4 regions of the Rahnella variigena genome follow, and region 4 is predicted to be linked to each of the others. Evidence: predicted binding sites of a transcription regulator. Region 4 holds the regulator's gene; each other region holds the start of a gene.
The links. The regulator PurR, encoded in region 4, represses purine synthesis genes. The targets are predictions, from matches to a motif close to CANGCAAACGTTTGCNTG.
Positions count from the first base shown of each region.

Region 1: cvpA (colicin V production protein) is a predicted target of PurR. The motif match lies at 2,391-2,408, and genes of this name have one in related genera.
Region 2: serA (phosphoglycerate dehydrogenase) is a predicted target of PurR. The motif match lies at 1,363-1,380, and genes of this name have one in related genera.
Region 3: purL (phosphoribosylformylglycinamidine synthase) is a predicted target of PurR. The motif match lies at 2,417-2,434, and genes of this name have one in related genera.

Region 1 is NZ_NSDJ01000001.1:4,005,023-4,009,667, reverse strand. Features, by position in the region: gene folC (bifunctional tetrahydrofolate synthase/dihydrofolate synthase) at 60-1,346, shown strand; gene dedD (cell division protein DedD) at 1,336-2,127, shown strand; gene cvpA (colicin V production protein) at 2,477-2,968, shown strand; gene purF (amidophosphoribosyltransferase) at 2,999-4,516, shown strand.
Region 2 is NZ_NSDJ01000001.1:1,750,651-1,755,295, forward strand. Features, by position in the region: gene CKQ54_RS07990 (LysR family transcriptional regulator ArgP) at 1-235, opposite strand, end outside; gene rpiA (ribose-5-phosphate isomerase RpiA) at 463-1,125, shown strand; gene serA (phosphoglycerate dehydrogenase) at 1,464-2,702, shown strand; gene ydgU (small membrane protein YdgU) at 2,863-2,946, opposite strand; gene asr (acid resistance repetitive basic protein Asr) at 3,062-3,535, opposite strand; gene CKQ54_RS08010 (5-formyltetrahydrofolate cyclo-ligase) at 3,809-4,405, opposite strand; RNA gene ssrS (6S RNA) at 4,445-4,628, opposite strand.
Region 3 is NZ_NSDJ01000001.1:1,834,868-1,839,512, reverse strand. Features, by position in the region: gene purL (phosphoribosylformylglycinamidine synthase) at 1-2,320, opposite strand, end outside; gene mltF (membrane-bound lytic murein transglycosylase MltF) at 2,599-4,059, shown strand; gene tadA (tRNA adenosine(34) deaminase TadA) at 4,073-4,636, opposite strand.
Region 4 is NZ_NSDJ01000001.1:2,543,813-2,548,457, reverse strand. Features, by position in the region: gene CKQ54_RS11930 (C40 family peptidase) at 218-1,123, shown strand; gene cydH (cytochrome bd-I oxidase subunit CydH) at 1,299-1,388, opposite strand; gene purR (HTH-type transcriptional repressor PurR) at 1,723-2,748, shown strand; gene punR (DNA-binding transcriptional activator PunR) at 2,799-3,704, opposite strand; gene punC (purine nucleoside transporter PunC) at 3,841-4,645, shown strand, end outside.

The DNA of each region.
Region 1 (4,645 bases), 1.5 Mb from region 4:
TGCTTTCACAGTCTGGTGATGTAGTGTCGAAGTGAACCTGATAAGGTTGAACGGGACTCATGCAAAATCAACTTATTCCCCAAGCCACGTCGCCTTTGGCCACGTGGCTTTATTATCTCGAACATCTCCATTCTCAGGCCATAGAGCTTGGCCTTGACCGGGTCAGGGCGGTTGCCGAAAAACTCGATTTACTGACTCCTGCGCCGCGTGTTTTCACCGTAGCCGGAACCAACGGTAAAGGCACGACCTGCGCGACACTTGAATCAGTCCTGATGGCTGCCGGATACCGTGTGGGTGTTTACAGTTCCCCGCATCTGGTGCGTTATACCGAGCGTGTGCGTATTCAGGGCGAAGAGTTGCCGGAATCTGCGCACTGCGAATCTTTTGCGGTACTCGAAGCCGGGCGGGGCGATATTTCTCTGACCTATTTCGAATACGGCACATTGTCGGCATTGCATCTGTTTAAACAGGCTAAGCTGGATGTGGTTATCCTGGAAGTCGGTCTGGGCGGACGTCTGGATGCGACCAATATTGTTGATGCCAGCGTGTCTGTTGTCACCAGTATTGCCCTCGATCACACTGACTGGCTGGGTTCTGACCGTGAAAGCATTGGTCGCGAAAAGGCCGGAATTTTCCGTGCTGGTAAACCTGCTGTAGTCGGTGAGCCGGATATGCCTCAATCTATTGCTGACGTCGCACAGGAAAAACAGTCTGATTTATACCGCCGCGGTGTGAACTGGCATTTTTCTGCTGATGCAGGATGCTGGCGCTGGGCGGCACTCGACGCCGGTAAAGAAGTGAATATTCTGGATGCTTTGCCGTTGCCTAATGTGCCGCTGGCGAATGCGGCCAGCGCGCTGGCAGCACTGCATTATTCCGGTCTGAATGTTCCTGAAGCCGCACTCCGCAGCGGCTTACAGCGCGCCGCGCTGCCGGGGCGTTTCCAGACGGTGAGTGAGTCGCCACGACTCATACTGGATGTCGCACACAACCCGCATGCCGCAGCTTATCTGGCCGGACGCCTGGCTGAACAGCCACGTAATGGCGGCAAGGTACGCGCCGTCGTCGGAATGTTGAAAGACAAAGATATTGCCGGTACGCTGGCTTGTCTGTCGCCTCAGGTCGATGAATGGTATTGCGCACCGCTGGAAGGCCCGCGCGGTGCCAGCGTTGCCGAACTGACGGTACATTTACCTCAGGCACGCCCATTTGATGATGTGGAGTCTGCCTGGAGACAGGCTATGCAGGAGGCGGCTCCTCAGGATATTGTGATTGTCTGCGGCTCGTTTCATACCGTAGCTCACGTAATGGATGCTATAGACACGGGGAAAACCAGTGGCAAGTAAGTTTCAAAATCGTCTGGTCGGGACCATTATTCTGGTGGCGCTGGGCGTCATCATTCTGCCCGGTTTACTCGACGGCAAGAAAAAGCATTACGAAGACGAATTTGCGTCGATTCCCCTGGTGCCAAAACCGGGTGATGTTGAGGAACAGGATTCGGTGCCTCCGGTCACGCAATCGCTGCCTGCTCAGCCACCGGAAGGGGCAGATCAGTCCATGACGGGCGGGCAGAATACTGACAGTTCTGCCAACAACACCAACGCCGCCAATCATGGCAATGTGGCACCGGGTAATACCACGGTGGAATCGCAGCCGCCGGTCACCACGATGCCTGAACAGAAAAAACCGGTGCAGACGGCTCCGGTCAAACCTGTACAGCAGAAGCCGAAAACGATTGAGCCTAAGCCGATGGTGGAAGCAAAACCGACGGTGAAACCTAAACCTGTTGAACAGCCGAAGCCGGTTGAGCAGCCTAAAGCGGTTGCCGAGCAGCCAAAACCTGTTGAGCAACCTAAACCTGCGGCGGAAGAGAAAGCACCGGCAGGGCAGTCGTATGTTGTGCAGTTGGGTGCGCTGAAGAACGCCGCGAAAGCCAATGAGATTGTGGCCAATCTGCGGTTGTCTGGTTTCCGTGCTTACACAGTGCCTGCAACACCGGTACAGGGGCAGATCACGCGCCTGTATGTGGGGCCTGATGCATCGAAGCAGAAACTTGAAGCGTCACTTCCGCAATTGCAACAGCTGAGCGGATTAGGCGGGCAGGTTCGGGCATACAGCGCTCACTGACCCTGCGCACTTGAAGCCGCAGCTGTGTTCGCTGCAATCGAGGACCCGAATCACTGACTAATGTCAGCTCATCGGGATCCTCTCATTTGCTGCCTTGCTGCAACTCCAATTGCCTGGGTCTGATAATGATAAATACCACGGAGGGCACAAGCGATTTGTGCCCTTTTTCTATAAGATCCTCTGGTTGGGTTTTTATAGGTTTATGCTGCGATTGAGGTTTTTTTAATCGCTATTATTAATTTGTCTGGCCGGCAGATTTCCCCTACGCAAACGTTTTCTTTTTCTGTTAGAATTCGCCGCGAACTGGATGCCGGGGTAGACGTGACTGGATTAGACACTGGAATAGTTAATGGTCTGGATTGATTACGTCATTATTGCGGTTATCGGATTTTCTGCTTTAGTCAGTTTGATCCGTGGTTTTGTTCGCGAGGCTTTATCGCTGGTAACCTGGGCTTGCGCCTTCTTTGTTGCCAGCCATTATTACCCTTATCTCGCCATCTACTTCACGCGTTTCGAAGATGAGTTAGTTCGAAACGGGATCGCAATTGCCATCTTGTTCATCGCGACGTTGATCGTAGGTGCAATTGTCAACTATGTGATCAGTTCACTGGTGGAAAAAACCGGGTTGTCCGGCACTGACAGGGTGTTAGGTGTGTGCTTCGGCGCACTGCGCGGGGTGTTAATCGTCTCTGCGATGCTGTTCTTCCTGGATACCTTCACCAGTTTTTCACAAAGTGAAGACTGGAAACAATCCCAGTTGATCCCACAATTCAGTTATATCATCAGGTGGTTCTTTGACTACCTGCAGAGCACGTCGAGTTTCTTGCCAAAACATATTTAGTTCTGGCAGCGCTGAAGAGGAAAAGACAACATGTGCGGTATTGTCGGTATCGCCGGTTTCATGCCGGTAAACCAGTCGATTTATGACGCGTTAACGGTGTTACAACACCGTGGGCAGGATGCCGCAGGCATCGTCACCATTGATGCCAATAATAACTTCCGTTTACGGAAAGCGAATGGCCTGGTGAAGGATGTTTTCGAAGCCCGCCATATGCAACGCTTACAGGGCAACATGGGTATTGGCCATGTGCGCTACCCAACGGCTGGCAGTTCCAGCGCTTCAGAAGCTCAACCTTTTTACGTCAACTCTCCGTTCGGCATCACCCTTGCGCATAACGGTAACCTGACCAATGCTCACGAATTGCGAAGCAACCTGTTCGAAGGCCAGCGCCGCCATGTGAACACCACTTCCGATTCTGAAATTCTGCTCAATATCCTGGCGAGTGAACTGGATCGTTTCCAGCATTACCCGCTGGAAGCCGATAACATTTTCGCTGCGGTTGCCGCGGTGAATTTGAAAATCCGTGGCGCTTACGCCTGTGTGGCGATGATCATCGGTCACGGCATGCTGGCGTTCCGTGACCCGCACGGTATCCGTCCGCTGGTTATCGGTAAGCGCACGCTGGAAGGTGGCCGTAATGAGTACATGGTGGCATCTGAAAGTGTGGCACTCGATACATTAGGTTTTGAGTTCCTGCGTGACGTTGCGCCAGGCGAAGCGGTGTACATCACCGAAAAAGGCCAGCTCTACACCCGCATGTGTGCTGAAAATCCTCAGTACAATCCGTGCCTGTTCGAGTATGTGTATTTCGCGCGTCCTGACTCCTTCATCGACAAGATTTCCGTCTACAGCGCCCGTGTTCGTATGGGTGAAAAGCTGGGCGCGAAAATTGCCCGTGAATGGGAAGATTTGGATATCGACGTGGTCATTCCTATCCCGGAAACCTCCTGCGATATCGCGCTGGAAATCGCCCGTATCCTGAATAAACCGTATCGCCAGGGTTTTGTGAAAAACCGCTACGTGGGCCGTACCTTTATCATGCCGGGTCAGCAGGAACGTCGTAAATCGGTACGCCGTAAACTGAATGCCAACCGTGCTGAATTCCGCGATAAAAACGTGCTGCTGGTGGATGACTCCATCGTGCGCGGCACCACCTCTCAGCAGATTGTTGAGATGGCGCGTGAAGCGGGTGCGAGACGTGTTTATCTGGCGTCAGCGGCGCCGGAAATTCGTTTCCCGAACGTCTACGGTATTGATATGCCAAGTGCCAATGAACTGATTGCGCATGGCCGTGAAGTCAGCGAAATCAATCAGATGATTGGTGCTGATGCGTTGATTTTCCAGGATCTGAGCGACCTGATCGCCGCAGTGAAAGAAGACAATACCGACATCGAGAAATTTGAATGTTCAGTCTTCGACGGTGTTTACGTCACTAAAGACGTTGACCAGAACTATCTGGAATACCTCGAAGCCCTGCGTAACGACGATGCTCAGGCATTGCGTGGTCAGCAGGAAGCTGAAAACCTTGAGATGCACAACGAAGGCTGATTAGCCGGTTGCTGACATCCGCATAAACGCGTCCCTCCGGTGAACAACCGGGCGGGCGCGTTTTTTTATGTCTGGATTTATGTCAGTATTGGCAGCATCAGGTCTGGTAACATTTTCTAAGGCAGTGTT
Region 2 (4,645 bases), 790 kb from region 4:
CTTCTTCCAGCAATTCCACCTGATGCAGTAATGCCAGTAATTTCTGACCCTGCTCGGTCGGACGAGGCGGCACGGTACGCACCAGCAAAGGCTGGCCGAACAAATTTTCCAGTTGTTTAATGCGCTGAGAGACCGCCGATTGAGTGATGCAAAGCTTCTGTGCGGCGCGCTCAAAACCGCGCTCGCGGATCACCGCGTCCAGTGCCTGCAGCGTTCTATAGTCCGGGCGTTTCATCGGAGTTCTGTCCCTTAGATTTAATTTTATCCGAACACTATGCCACAGATTGTCAGGATTTGTGGTGAGGAAAATCTTTGTGTTTGCTGCACAATTGCACTTAATAAGTGTGATCTGGCTGCGGTGATGTTTATCCATATTGGCGGGACATGCTTTATAATCACCGGCACTATTCGTTACATCGAAGCATTCACGCCACTTTCGTGTTATCAGACAGAGAAGCCATTATGACGCAGGAAGAATTGAAAAAAGCAGTCGGCTGGGCCGCACTGGATTACGTCACGCCGGGCACCATTGTCGGTGTCGGTACCGGATCCACCGCCGCACATTTCATTGACGCACTGGGTTCCATCAAAGGCCAGATTGAAGGCGCGGTTTCCAGCTCCGACGCCTCTACCGCAAAACTGAAAAGCTTAGGCATCCACGTTTTCGACAGCAATGAAGTGGACTCGCTGGATGTGTATGTTGATGGCGCGGATGAAATCAACGGCGCAATGCAGATGATCAAAGGCGGCGGTGCAGCGCTGACCCGCGAAAAAATCATTGCGGCGATTGCCAAAAAATTCATCTGTATCGTGGATGCTTCCAAGCAGGTTGATGTGCTGGGTAAATTCCCGCTGCCGGTAGAAGTGATCCCGATGGCGCGCTCTTATGTTGCGCGTGAACTGGTGAAACTCGGCGGTCTGCCGGAGTACCGTCAGAATGTCCTGACCGACAACGGCAACGTGATCCTCGACGTGCATAACCTGAGCATTATAGATGCCATCGCGCTGGAAAATAAGATCAACGGGATCGCCGGTGTCGTGACCGTCGGCCTGTTTGCTAACCGTGGTGCTGACGTGGCGCTGGTCGGCACTTCTGAAGGCGTTAAAACTGTTAAGCTGAAATAATCCAGCGATAAGCAGAAGATCTGGCTGCTCAGATAAAAGCAGCCAGACACACTCCTGTCATAACACAATGTTATGAAGATGATAATTTTCTGGCTGAATCATCTTTTCTTCAAAAGCCTTAATTTGGTGACTTATGTCACATTCCTGAAATTCTCCTCCTGAACGTCTGGCTCCATAAAATCTAACCAGCATGAAATGCTGAAAACCCTCTGGCGAGGTGAGCCTTCTGCTGCCTGTCAGGCAATCGTTTGTATTGATGATGGCGGATTTTTTGTTATGTTGACTGTGAGCAGTCACCTAGCAGTTCGATTTCAGCCAGAAAAATATAGGGTCGGGAAATGGCAAAAGTATCACTTGAGAAAGACAAGATTAAATTTTTGTTAGTGGAAGGCGTCCACCAAAGTGCGGTTGATACACTCCGTGCCGCGGGCTACACCAATATTGAATTTCACAAAGGTGCTTTAGATACGGAGTCGCTGAAAGAATCGATCCGTGATGCGCACTTTGTTGGACTCCGATCGCGTACTCAGCTGACTGAAGAAGTGTTCCAGGCAGCCGAAAAACTGGTGGCTGTTGGGTGTTTCTGTATCGGGACTAATCAGGTGGATCTGAAAGCGGCGACCCGTCGCGGTATTCCGGTCTTCAACGCACCGTTCTCCAATACCCGTTCGGTTGCCGAAATGGTGCTGGGCGAAATGCTGCTGATGATGCGTGGCATTCCTGAAGCTAACGCCAAGGCGCACCGCGGTATCTGGAACAAACTGGCTGTCGGCTCGTTTGAAGCGCGCGGTAAACGTCTGGGTATCATCGGTTACGGCCACATTGGTACGCAGCTGGGGATTCTGGCGGAAAGCCTGGGGATGCGCGTCTTCTATTATGACATTGAAAGCAAGCTGCCTTTGGGCAACGCGCAGCCGATTGCCACACTGGAAGAATTGCTCAATACCAGCGACGTCGTCACGCTGCATGTGCCGGAAACAGCCGGAACCAAAGACATGATTTCTGAAGTGCAGCTGGCGCAGATGAAGCCGGGCGCACTGCTGATCAACGCCTCACGCGGTACGGTCATCGACATCCCTGCGCTGTGCAATGCGCTGCGTAACAAACATCTTTCCGGTGCGGCTATCGACGTCTTCCCGGAAGAACCGGCGACTAACAGCGACCCGTTCAATTCTCCGCTGTGTGAATTCGACAACGTATTGCTGACGCCGCACATCGGCGGTTCGACGATGGAAGCGCAGGAAGGTATTGGTCTGGAAGTCGCAGGCAAACTGGCGAAGTACTCTGACAATGGTTCAACACTGTCAGCGGTTAACTTCCCTGAAGCTTCTCTGCCGGCACACACCGAGAAAGCCAGCCGTCTGCTGCATATCCACGAAAATCGTCCGGGTGTGCTGACCAGCATCAACCAGATTTTTGCGGAACAGGGTATCAACATTGCTGCGCAGTACCTGCAAACCAGCCCTGAAATCGGTTATGTGGTGATTGATGCAGAAACGGATATCAACACGCTGACCACTGCGCTGCAACTGATGAAGGCCATTCCGGGCACTATCCGCGCACGTTTGCTGTACTGATTACATCAGTCGTAAATATCAAAGCCGCCGCAAGGCGGTTTTTTGCTTTCTGGTTTCAAAGAAAGAAGAAGGGATATCGGGAAAGTGAAGAATGTCGGGAGGGGATCTTACCGGGATGACTAAGCATTCAGGAGTAAAAGCGTTCAGAATTAAAAAGCATTCAGAAGTAAAAGGAGAGGGCGACCAGACCACAAAGGATCAATGATGACAGGGTGATTTCAAACTGGTAGCGGCGCAGTGTCATCTGTCAGTACCTCAGAATAAAAACCGGAGAAAAAAACACCCGGCGAACCGGGTGTTAAATTAACAGTCTTGATAAGAGTGAGCAGAAATACTCACGAAGACTTCTTCGTTACTTCTTATGCTGCTGGCGTTGCTTTTGCAGCCGGAGCAGCTTTCTTAGCATGTTTCACGTGTTTTTTAGCAGCCTGGGCTTTCTGAGCTACCGGAGCAGCTTTCTTGGCATGTTTTACGTGTTTTTTAGCAGCCTGGGCTTTCTGAGCTACCGGAGCAGCTTTCTTGGCATGTTTTACTTGTTTTTTAGCAGCCTGGGCTTTCTGAGCTACCGGGGCAGCTTTCTTAGCATGTTTCACGTGTTTTTTGGCAGCCTGAGCTTTTTGAGCTACTGGCGCTTTCTTAGCTGCTTTTTTGTGTTTCTTGGCAGCCTGAGCTTTCTGCACAGGTTTTTTATGTGCTTTATGCTTAGTCGCATGAGCCGGAGCAGCGGTAGTTGCTGTTGCAGCGGGTGCTGGAGTTGCAGTGGTTTCAGCAGCGAAAGCAACTGAAGACAGGCCCATTGCAGCGGCTACAACCAGAGCTAATACTTTTTTCATGTGTAATTCCTTAAGAATTTTTGGTTTATGTGTCCACCCCACTGCGGGGCCGGTGAGAGAATAATAGGCGTGACGAACAGCGCTGTCCGTGAGTGATTGGTATCGGCGTGTAACGGTATGTATAAATAAAGAGATGTGTTTTATTTCAGAGGGTTAGAGTTAGTCCGATGTGTGGTCTGGCGTAAAGATACTCTGGTTAGTTACAACATACTTAAAGGTTGCTCACAGCTTATGGCGTATCTGCACTTTACAGCGATGTTTTATTGTCTGGCATTACCATGTCCATATTTTACCTGGCGTAATCACTTCAGGTAACGGCACATCCCAGTGTTCTGTCGGCAACGCATCGACATGCTGGCAATCGTGCGCCAGACCTATCGGATACGGCCCGCCTTCCTGCCAGTTTTCCAGAGTACGGTCATAAAAGCCGCCGCCCATCCCTAAACGTTGCCCGGTGCTGTCGAAGGCGACCAGTGGCGTCAGGATGATATTCAGCTGTAATAAAGGAATGACCTGGGTGACGTCCAGCTGCGGCTCAAGGATTTTGAGGCGATTGCGGACCAGCGGTGTTTCGGGCGTATAACGCAGAAAAAGCAGATTACCCGCAGAGAAAGGGTGAAGGACCGGCAGGCAAAGTTGCTTACCTTCGCGCCATAAGCGGTCGATCAGGGGGGCTGTATCCAGCTCGCCATCAAAAGACAGAAAGACGGAAATGGTTTTTGCGGATTGAATCTCAGGATGCGTGGCGACACGCTCTGCGGCCTGATGGGCAAAATGCGTTTGCTGCTCAGCGGTCAGAGAGTTTCTGCGTTGGCGAATTTCAGTACGGATAATTTGTCGGGCTGAAGAGAACTGAGGAGTGTAGGACATAGATACAAACACCAGAAAGGGATGTACCGAAAAGAAAGGGGAATCTCCGAGATGCCGTCGCAGGCTGTAACCCTTGAACCCATGGTTCAAGGTGAACGTGCTGTCGCAGTCTTTAGGCTTCTCGGACGGACCGAGCATGCGCACCGATTACGGATCATCACATTCTGTTGGTACTAATTATCGGCTCAGGGGACGGGCCCGCTGGCGAACATCTCAGAGAAATTTTTTACCGTTTCTGAC
Region 3 (4,645 bases), 710 kb from region 4:
CCACCGGAATGGTGATACCCAGCGCCGGACAAAGTTCTTCACCCACCGCTTTTACTGCGGCGTACAGACCCGCATCTTCGCCCGGGTGACCGGCCGCAGACATCCAGTTAGCAGAAAGCTTAACGCGTTTCAGGCTGCCGATTTCGACGGCGGCAATGTTAGTCAGCGCTTCGCCAACGGCCATGCGGCCAGAAGCGGCGAAATCCAGCAAGGCAATTGGCGCACGTTCGCCCAGTGACATCGCTTCGCCGTGATAGCTATCGAGGCTGGCGGTGGTGACCGCACAGTCAGCGACCGGGATCTGCCACGGACCAACCATCTGGTCACGCGCCACCATGCCGGTGACGGTGCGGTCGCCGATGGTGATCAGGAAGGTTTTCTCTGCCACAGCGGGCAGATGCAGAACGCGTTTTACCGCTTCTGCAATCTGAATGTTTTCCGCATTCAGGTCGTCGCCTTTCGCCTTCAGCGTGGTGACATCGCGGGTCATTTTCGGGGTTTTACCCAGCAGAACGTCCAGCGGCATATCAATTGGCTGGTTGTCGAAATGGCTATCTTCCAGAGAAAGATGCATTTCTTCAGTCGCTTCACCAATCACGGCATAAGGTGCGCGCTCACGCTGGCAGATAGCATCAAACTGTTCCAGCTGAGCCGGAGAAACTGCCAGTACATAACGTTCCTGCGATTCGTTACACCAGACTTCCAGCGGGCTCATACCCGGTTCGTCGTTCAGGATGTCGCGCAGCTGGAAACGCCCGCCACGGTTGCCATCGCTGACCAGTTCCGGCATGGCGTTGGATAAACCGCCGGCACCGACGTCATGGATAAACAGGATCGGGTTGGCTTCGCCCAGCTGCCAGCAACGGTCGATCACTTCCTGACAACGGCGTTCCATTTCCGGGTTATCGCGCTGTACGGAAGCAAAATCGAGATCCGCGTCAGACTGACCCGATGCCATGGAAGACGCCGCACCGCCGCCCAGACCGATATTCATCGCCGGACCACCCAGCACAATCAGTTTTGCGCCAACGGTGATTTCACCTTTCTGCACGTGATCCGCGCGGATGTTGCCAATACCACCGGCCAGCATGATCGGTTTGTGGTAACCGCGCAGCTCAGGGCCGTTGTGGCTGTTGACGTTTTCTTCGTAAGTACGGAAGTAGCCCAGCAGCGCCGGACGACCAAATTCGTTGTTAAACGCTGCGCCGCCCAGCGGGCCGTCGGTCATGATATCCAGCGCAGTAACGATACGATCCGGCTTACCGAAATCTTCTTCCCACGGCTGTTCAAAGCCAGGAATGCGCAGGTTGGAAACAGAGAAACCAACCAGACCGGCTTTCGGTTTTGCGCCGCGCCCCGTTGCACCTTCGTCACGGATTTCACCGCCTGAACCGGTTGCCGCACCCGGCCATGGAGAGATCGCCGTCGGGTGGTTATGGGTTTCTACCTTCATCAGGATATGCGCCTGCTCCTGATGGAAATCGTACAGACCGTCTTTCGCATCGGCGTAGAAACGGCCGACCTGCGAACCTTCCATCACGGCGGCGTTATCTTTATACGCGGACAGCACGTGGTCAGGGGTCTGTTCAAAGGTGTTTTTAATCATCTTGAACAGGGATTTCGGCTGGGTTTCGCCGTCGATAATCCAGTCTGCGTTGAAGATTTTGTGGCGGCAGTGTTCTGAGTTGGCCTGTGCGAACATATACAGTTCGATGTCTGTCGGGTTGCGCCCCAACGACGTAAAGGCTTCCATCAGGTAATCAATTTCATCCTGCGCCAGCGCCAGACCTAATTTGGTGTTGGCGGCTTCGAGTGCCCCACGGCCAACGCCGAGGATATCCACATGTTGCACCGGGGCTGGCTGATGCTGCGCGAACAGCGCGCTAGCATCTTCCAGACGTGCAAAGACGGTTTCCATCATGCGGTCATGCAGCAATGCGCCCAGTTCGTTCCACTGCGCTTCGGTCAGTTGCGGTGCCTGAACATAAAATGCCAGACCACGCTCAAGGCGCAGAACCTGTGACAAACCGCAATTGTGGGCGATGTCGGTAGCTTTGGAAGACCAGGGAGAAATGGTGCCCGGACGCGGGGTGACCAGCAATAAACGACCAGAAGGAGCGTGTTCAGCGAGAGAAGGACCGTATTTCAGGAGGCGTTGTAACTTAGTTTGTTCGTCCGAATTCAGCGGTGCGCTGACGTCGGCAAAGTGTACATATTCGGCGTAGATATCGCTGACCGGAAGATGTGCTTCCTGACAACGAGACAACAATTTGTTAATGCGAAAAGCCGACAAAGCGGGCGAACCACGCAGTATTTCCATAATCACAGATCTCTCGTCTTCGAAGACACTGACCACAGTGCTTCATTGGGCGCAACAGGGGGAAAACGCGGGCTATTATAAAGAAAGCTGGCGTCCGACGAAACCGTTTGCGTCGGGAAACTTCATATTCCTTTATAGCCTTACCGTTACCATGGCTATTATGAATAAAGTTGCAGACTGCCGTTTTGTTGAGCAAAATGCGTCAGCACTGGGGATATAACCATACTAACTGCACAGCATAGCGTAAAAAAACAAGAGCGCCGCAGCGAGATAACTATTTGACGCGACTAAAAATTAATTATGTTCTGATGGGGATCGCCGCCCTGTTACTGGCACTGGCTTTGTGGCCTGCCGTGCCGTGGCACAGGGGTGAAGGTGACCAGCTGGATCAGATAAAATCCCGTGGAGAATTGCGCGTCAGCACGCTCAATTCTCCACTGACTTTTATGGACTCCCCTGAAGGCAATCTGGGCTTCGATTATGAACTGGCTAAACGCTTCGCAGATTATCTGGGCGTGAAGCTGGTGATTTCTCAGCACACCACCATCGAGAGCATGTTCGACGATCTTGATCATGGTAAAACCGACATGCTGGCTTCCGGGCTGGTGTACAACAATGAGCGCCTGAAAAACTACCGCGCCGGTCCGGAATACTATTCCGTATCGCAGCAGCTGGTTTACCGGCAGGGTGCCGTGCGCCCGAAAAGTTTCGCCGACATCAAAGGCTCGCTGGTAGTGTCTGCCGGCAGTGCGCATATCGCCACGCTGGAAGCTGCCAGCCAAAAATATCCAGACCTCAACTGGACCACCACCGATAAATTGTCCCCCCGCGACCTGTTGCAACAGGTTGAAAACGGCAAACTCGATTATACGCTGGGGGATTCGGTCACTATCGCCCTGATGCAGCGTGTCTATCCGCGCCTTGCGGTGGCCTTTGATGCCACAGACGACGAACCGGTCACCTGGTATTACCGCAAACAACCTGATGACGACAGCCTTGCTGCCGCTATGCTGGATTTCTTCAGTCAGATTTCAGAGGACGGTACGCTGGAAAAACTGGAGGAAAAATACCTCGGGCACGTAGGTGATTTCGATTATGTCGATACCCGTACTTTCCTGAACGCCATCGACACAACGCTGCCGGATTTGCAGCCGCTGTTTGAAAAATATGCTCAGAACATCGACTGGCGTTTGCTGGCCGCTATCGCCTATCAGGAATCTCACTGGGATCCGCTGGCGAAATCACCGACCGGTGTGCGTGGCGTAATGATGCTGACCCGCGCGACGGCTGGCGGGCTAAATGTCGATGACCGGACAGATGCCGAACAAAGTATCCGGGGCGGTGCGCAATATCTGTCGCATCTGATGGATAAAATGCCGGAATCTATTCCGCAGGATGAACGGATCTGGTTTGCACTGGCGGCCTATAACATGGGTTACGGCCATATGCTGGACGCCCGCAAGCTGACCGCACAGCAAAAGGGGAATCCGGACAGCTGGGCGGATGTGAAGCAGAGGCTGCCGATGCTCAATCAGAAACGTTTCTTCAGCCGGACGACTTACGGTTATGCCCGCGGCACGCAGGCGTATAATTACGTGGAGAATATCCGCCGCTATCAGCTCAGTCTGGTGGGATATCTGATGGAAAAAGAGAAACAGCAGGCCCAGAAAGCGGCGCTACAGGCTCAGCTGGGTCAGGGCTATCCGGTGGTGGATGCACAGGAAGCGCTGGGGAAATAAGGCCTGAACAGCCTTATTCTTTGGGATTATCAGAAGTGATGTCACCGGCCTGAGCTGCGCGCTCTGCCAGCCGCAGCGCTTTTTTCTGGCTGCGGCGAAAACGAAAGAACGCACTCAGCTGTTCAGAACAGGCATCAGCCAGAACGCCCGCCGTAATTTCTACCTGATGATTCATGCCGGGATGGCGCAGAACATCCATCAGGGAACCCGCTGCACCGGTTTTGGCATCGGCTGCGCCATACACCACCCGACGGATCCGGCTGTGGACCATCGCGCCGGCGCACATCACGCAAGGCTCAAGAGTGACATACAGTATGGCATCCAGCAGGCGGTAGTTTTGCACCGCGCTGCCGCCCTGACGTAACGCCATGATTTCCGCGTGCGCCGTCGGATCATGATGTCCGATAGAACGGTTCCAGCCTTCGCCAATCACCTGATTGTCCAAAACCAGCACCGCGCCCACCGGCACTTCGCCCTCCTCCTGCGCCTTCAGCGCCAGAGTCATTGCGTATTGCATCCAGCGTTCATCGTCATTTATTTCTGCTAATTCTGTCACTGCCACTTCAACCTCAGTCATTTTAATCCG
Region 4 (4,645 bases):
ATTTGCCAAATCGCATTCTTTATCTCAAATATTAACCTGATGAAAAACGGTTATTTTTTTGACTAAAAATGGCGGATATTTCGACATAAAAAAAGCTATTAACTTTTTCTCACAATATGATCTAGAATCGAGTCAATTCGTGCTTTTTTGTCGGGTTCTTTTAGGCAATACTCTGACATCCCTGATGTTTAACCCAACCACTCATGGTAACGAAGCTATGCGCTTACTGTTCACGCTTTTTGTGCTGCTCTTTACCCAGCTGTTTCTTAATATGGCTCATGCGTCGCCACAGACCCGCGTCTCTGCCGATCAGCGAAAGAGTCATGTTAATTCCCTGACGCCGGAAGAAAGGCGAAAGCGAAAAACAGTGGCTGCGAAAACCAGTAAAAAAACAAAAGTCGCACCGGTGACAGAGAAAAAGACTCAGGAAAAAACATCAAAATCGAAGAAGGTCAGCAGCACCGAACTGGTCAGGCGCAAGACAACTTCTGAGAAAAGCGTTAAAACAACCCGGGCCGAAAGCAAAAAAGAAAAAACACTCAGGACAACGCGGGCCGAGAAAAAGACAGATAAAGCCACTAAATCACGAGCGCTTGCCAAAAACAGCAGTGAAAAAGTCAGCAAGAAAGAAGCGTATGGCCGACACCGTAAAGGTAAAAAATTACGCGAAGAAGACACCAAACCTATTACGCTGAGTGCGACACATAAAAAACGCTATCAGCACGCACAACAAACGGCGATGACTAAGCTGATGCACCAGGTCGGCAAACCTTATCGCTGGGGAGGAACTTCTCCGAATACCGGTTTTGATTGCAGCGGTCTGGTCTATTACGCTTATAAAGATTTGATCCGCATTAAAATGCCGCGCACGGCAAACGAGATGTACCACCTGCGCGATGCAGCGCCGGTGAAACGCGGCGAACTTGAAAGCGGTGATCTGGTGTTCTTCAGAATCAACAACCGCGGCGCAGCGGATCATGTGGGTGTTTATGTTGGCAACGGCAAATTCATTCAGTCGCCAAGAACCGGTGAAGACATCAAAATCACCTCACTGGGCGATGATTACTGGCAAGACCACTATGTTGGCGCACGTCGGGTAATGACCCCAAAAACAATCCGATAATAAACAATTCGTTAAGTCTGAAGTTTCGCTAATCAGCCATTGAATAGCACTTAACGAAGAGTTTCTGCAGGGAAGAGTATCGGCGGTAACGGTCACTGCGTAAAATTGAAAAGGGCGATTCCTGTGAAAGGTATCGCCCTTTTTTGTTGCGTCTCACTACTGTCTTAGTGCCAGATTAGTTCATCACTGCCGTGAAGCTGAAAGCGATAATCATGAGCAAAGCGCATACCGTGGTGATCAACGATAATTTCAGGTTGCTGTCCATCAAACCCCCTTTCGGATCAAGTTGTGGCGTTTCTTTTAGCCACACTAAATGTGTGCCAACGCATTTTCGCATAATTCACTTTTAAAATCTTCTGCTGAATGAAAATGTGAACATGACAATTTTACTTCCACTTTCATGCATTATAAGAGAAAATTGTCGGTTAACACGCCTGTGTGCCGGTCGATTTCACCCGAGAGCATTTCACGCCTCATTCTGAAGAATCCACCCAATGATTACACTGCCCTTTTAGATGTCCGCAGTGTAATCAGCGCAAGCAAACGATTAACATAATGCTAACGTGCTGAAGCACGGAAGTTCAGGAGTCATTCTTTACATGGCAACGATTAAAGATGTCGCAAAGCGCGCTGGCGTTTCCACTACAACCGTGTCGCACGTCATCAATAAAACACGTTTCGTCGCCGAAGAAACCAGGGAAGCGGTGCTGCTTGCCATTAAAGAGCTACATTATTCGCCGAGTGCCGTAGCCCGTAGTCTTAAAGTGAATAACACCAAGACGATTGGTCTGCTGGCAACCTCCAGTGAAGCGCCCTATTTCGCCGAGGTGATTGAAGCCGTCGAGAACAGCTGCTTCTCCAAAGGCTATACGCTGATCTTGTGTAACTCGCACAATAATCTGGAAAAACAACAGGCCTATCTGCAAATGCTGGCGCAAAAACGCGTCGATGGTCTGCTGGTCATGTGCGCGGAATACCCTGATGAATTACTTAATATGCTTGAAGAGTATCGTTCGATTCCGATGGTGGTCATGGACTGGGGCGAAGCGCGCAAAAACTTCACCGACAGCATTATCGACAATGCTTTCGAAGGCGGATATATGGCCGGACGCTATCTGATCGAACGCGGGCATCGTGATATTGGCGTGATCCCGGGACAACTGGCGCGTAACACCGGCGGCGGTCGTTTCCAGGGTTTTGTCAAAGCGCTGACGGAAGCCAATATCCCGCTTCGCGAAGAATGGGTGGTTCAGGGCGATTTCGAGCCGGAGTCAGGTTATCAGGCGATGCATAAGATTCTGATGCAGAAACAACGCCCCACCGCCGTCTTCTGCGGGGGTGATGTCATGGCGATGGGCGCAATTTGCGCCGCTGATGAACTCGGATTGCGCGTCCCGCAAGATATTTCGGTGATTGGTTACGATAACGTGCGTAATGCGCGGTACTTCTCTCCGGCACTGACGACCGTCCATCAGCCGAAAGAACGGTTGGGTGAGATGGCCTTTACTATGTTGCTCGACCGCATCGTCAGCAAACGTGAAGAATCACAGACCATCGAGGTGCATCCGAAACTGGTTGAGCGTCGTTCGGTGGCCGATGGCCCGTACCGTGACTATCGCCGTTAATGTTTGCCTTTAATCTTTTATAACGCCTGCTTTTGCAGGCGTTTTATTTCTCAGTCCCGCAACCATTCACGGTTCATCGTTTCTGTATCACCCATATATTCCAGCAACCACGCCAGTGAAGGTGACGGATTACTCTGGTCCCACGTCAGGCAACACGGGCTGTCAGGGAAGGTATTCTCCAGCGCCAGAACCTGCAATGTCTGCTGCTCAATGCGATGGCTCACGCGATGTACCGGCATCATTCCCACACATAAACCTTCACTCAGACATTCAAGCGCGCAGGTCCAGTCCGGCACAACCAGACGCCGCTGGTTATCGAGTGTCCAGGTATCACGCTTGGGCAACGTCCGCGAGGTATCTTCAAGACACAATGCGGGATAAGGCCTGAGCTGGTCATCACTGAGCGCACCCGGTAACTGCGCCAGCGGATGCTGCGGGCTGACCACGCAGTGCCAGTCCATAAACCCCATGTCGCGAAAACTGAAACGACCACCAACCGGTATCGCCCGCGTCGCACCGATTGCCACATCAGCACGTCCGTCAACCAGTGCGTCCCACACACCATTAAACACTTCGGAATGAATAATCAGTTCCGTATCAGGAAAATGACGATAGAAATCCAGCACCAGACGCCGGGTTCTTGCCGGTTTAACAATTCTGTCGACAGCAATACGTAACTCGCCCCGCCAGCCGTTGGCAACCTGCTGACACTGGCGTCGTGTAGCTATCATTTTTTTTATCAGAACCCGCGCTTCATCAACGAAAACTTTGCCCGCTGGCGTTAAAACGACGTCGCGGTGTCGACGTTCAAACAAGGGCACCGCCAGCCATTGTTCGAGCTGACGAACGGTATAGCTGATGGCAGAAGGCACCCGATGTAGATCCTGTGCCGCCGCACTGAAGCTTCCGGTTCTTGCCACCGCATCAACGACTTCCAGAGCGTATTCTGACCACATATTTTAGCCTTCAATATTTTTGATAGCAGAGTGCAAATATTAACGTTTCACAACGCTGTTATCAAAGCGTTAAAATCTGCCTCCGAACAGATCCCTGCATCAAATCATCTGCAATAAATAAATTAACGAGATAATAATGAAACCCTCCTTTGGATTTATGCTCTATCTGGCTGGCCTGAGCATGCTCGGCTTTTTAGCCACAGATATGTACCTTCCTGCGTTCAGCGCAATGCAAACTAGCCTGATGACCAGTCCGGGAATGATCAGCGCCAGCCTGAGTATTTTTCTCGGCGGATTCGCCATCGGACAATTGCTGTGGGGACCGCTGTCAGACCGCATTGGCCGCAAACCGGTTTTACTGCTCGGTCTGACACTGTTTGCCGTCGGCTGCCTGGGCGTGATTTGGGTCGAGAACGTGCGCGCCCTTCTGGCGCTGCGTTTCTTACAGGCCATGGGCGTCTGTGCCGCCGCAGTGACCTGGCAGGCAATCGTGGTGGACCGTTTTTCAGCGGATGTCGCTAAAAAAACCTTCGCCAGCATTATGCCTTTAGTGGCACTTTCGCCGGCGCTGGCTCCTTTGCTTGGCGCCTGGGTGCTCAATCATTTTGACTGGGAAGCGATATTTGCCCTGCTGACTGCGGTCGCCGCCCTGTTGCTTATCGCCACCTTCACGCTGCGGGAAAATAAGCCGGCAGAACACAAATCTGACGAAAAAGCGGGCTTTGGCACGTTGCTGAAGTCGCGCGTTTACAGCGGTAATGTCATGATTTACGCTGCCTGTTCCGCCGGTTTCTTTGCCTGGCTGACAGGTTCACCGTTTATTCTGAGTGATATGGGTTATTCGCCGGGCGTGATTGGCCTGAGCTATGTTCCGCAGACCATCGCTTTCCTGCTCGGTGGTTTCGGCTGCCGGTTGCTTATCAGTAAGGTAGATGGGAATA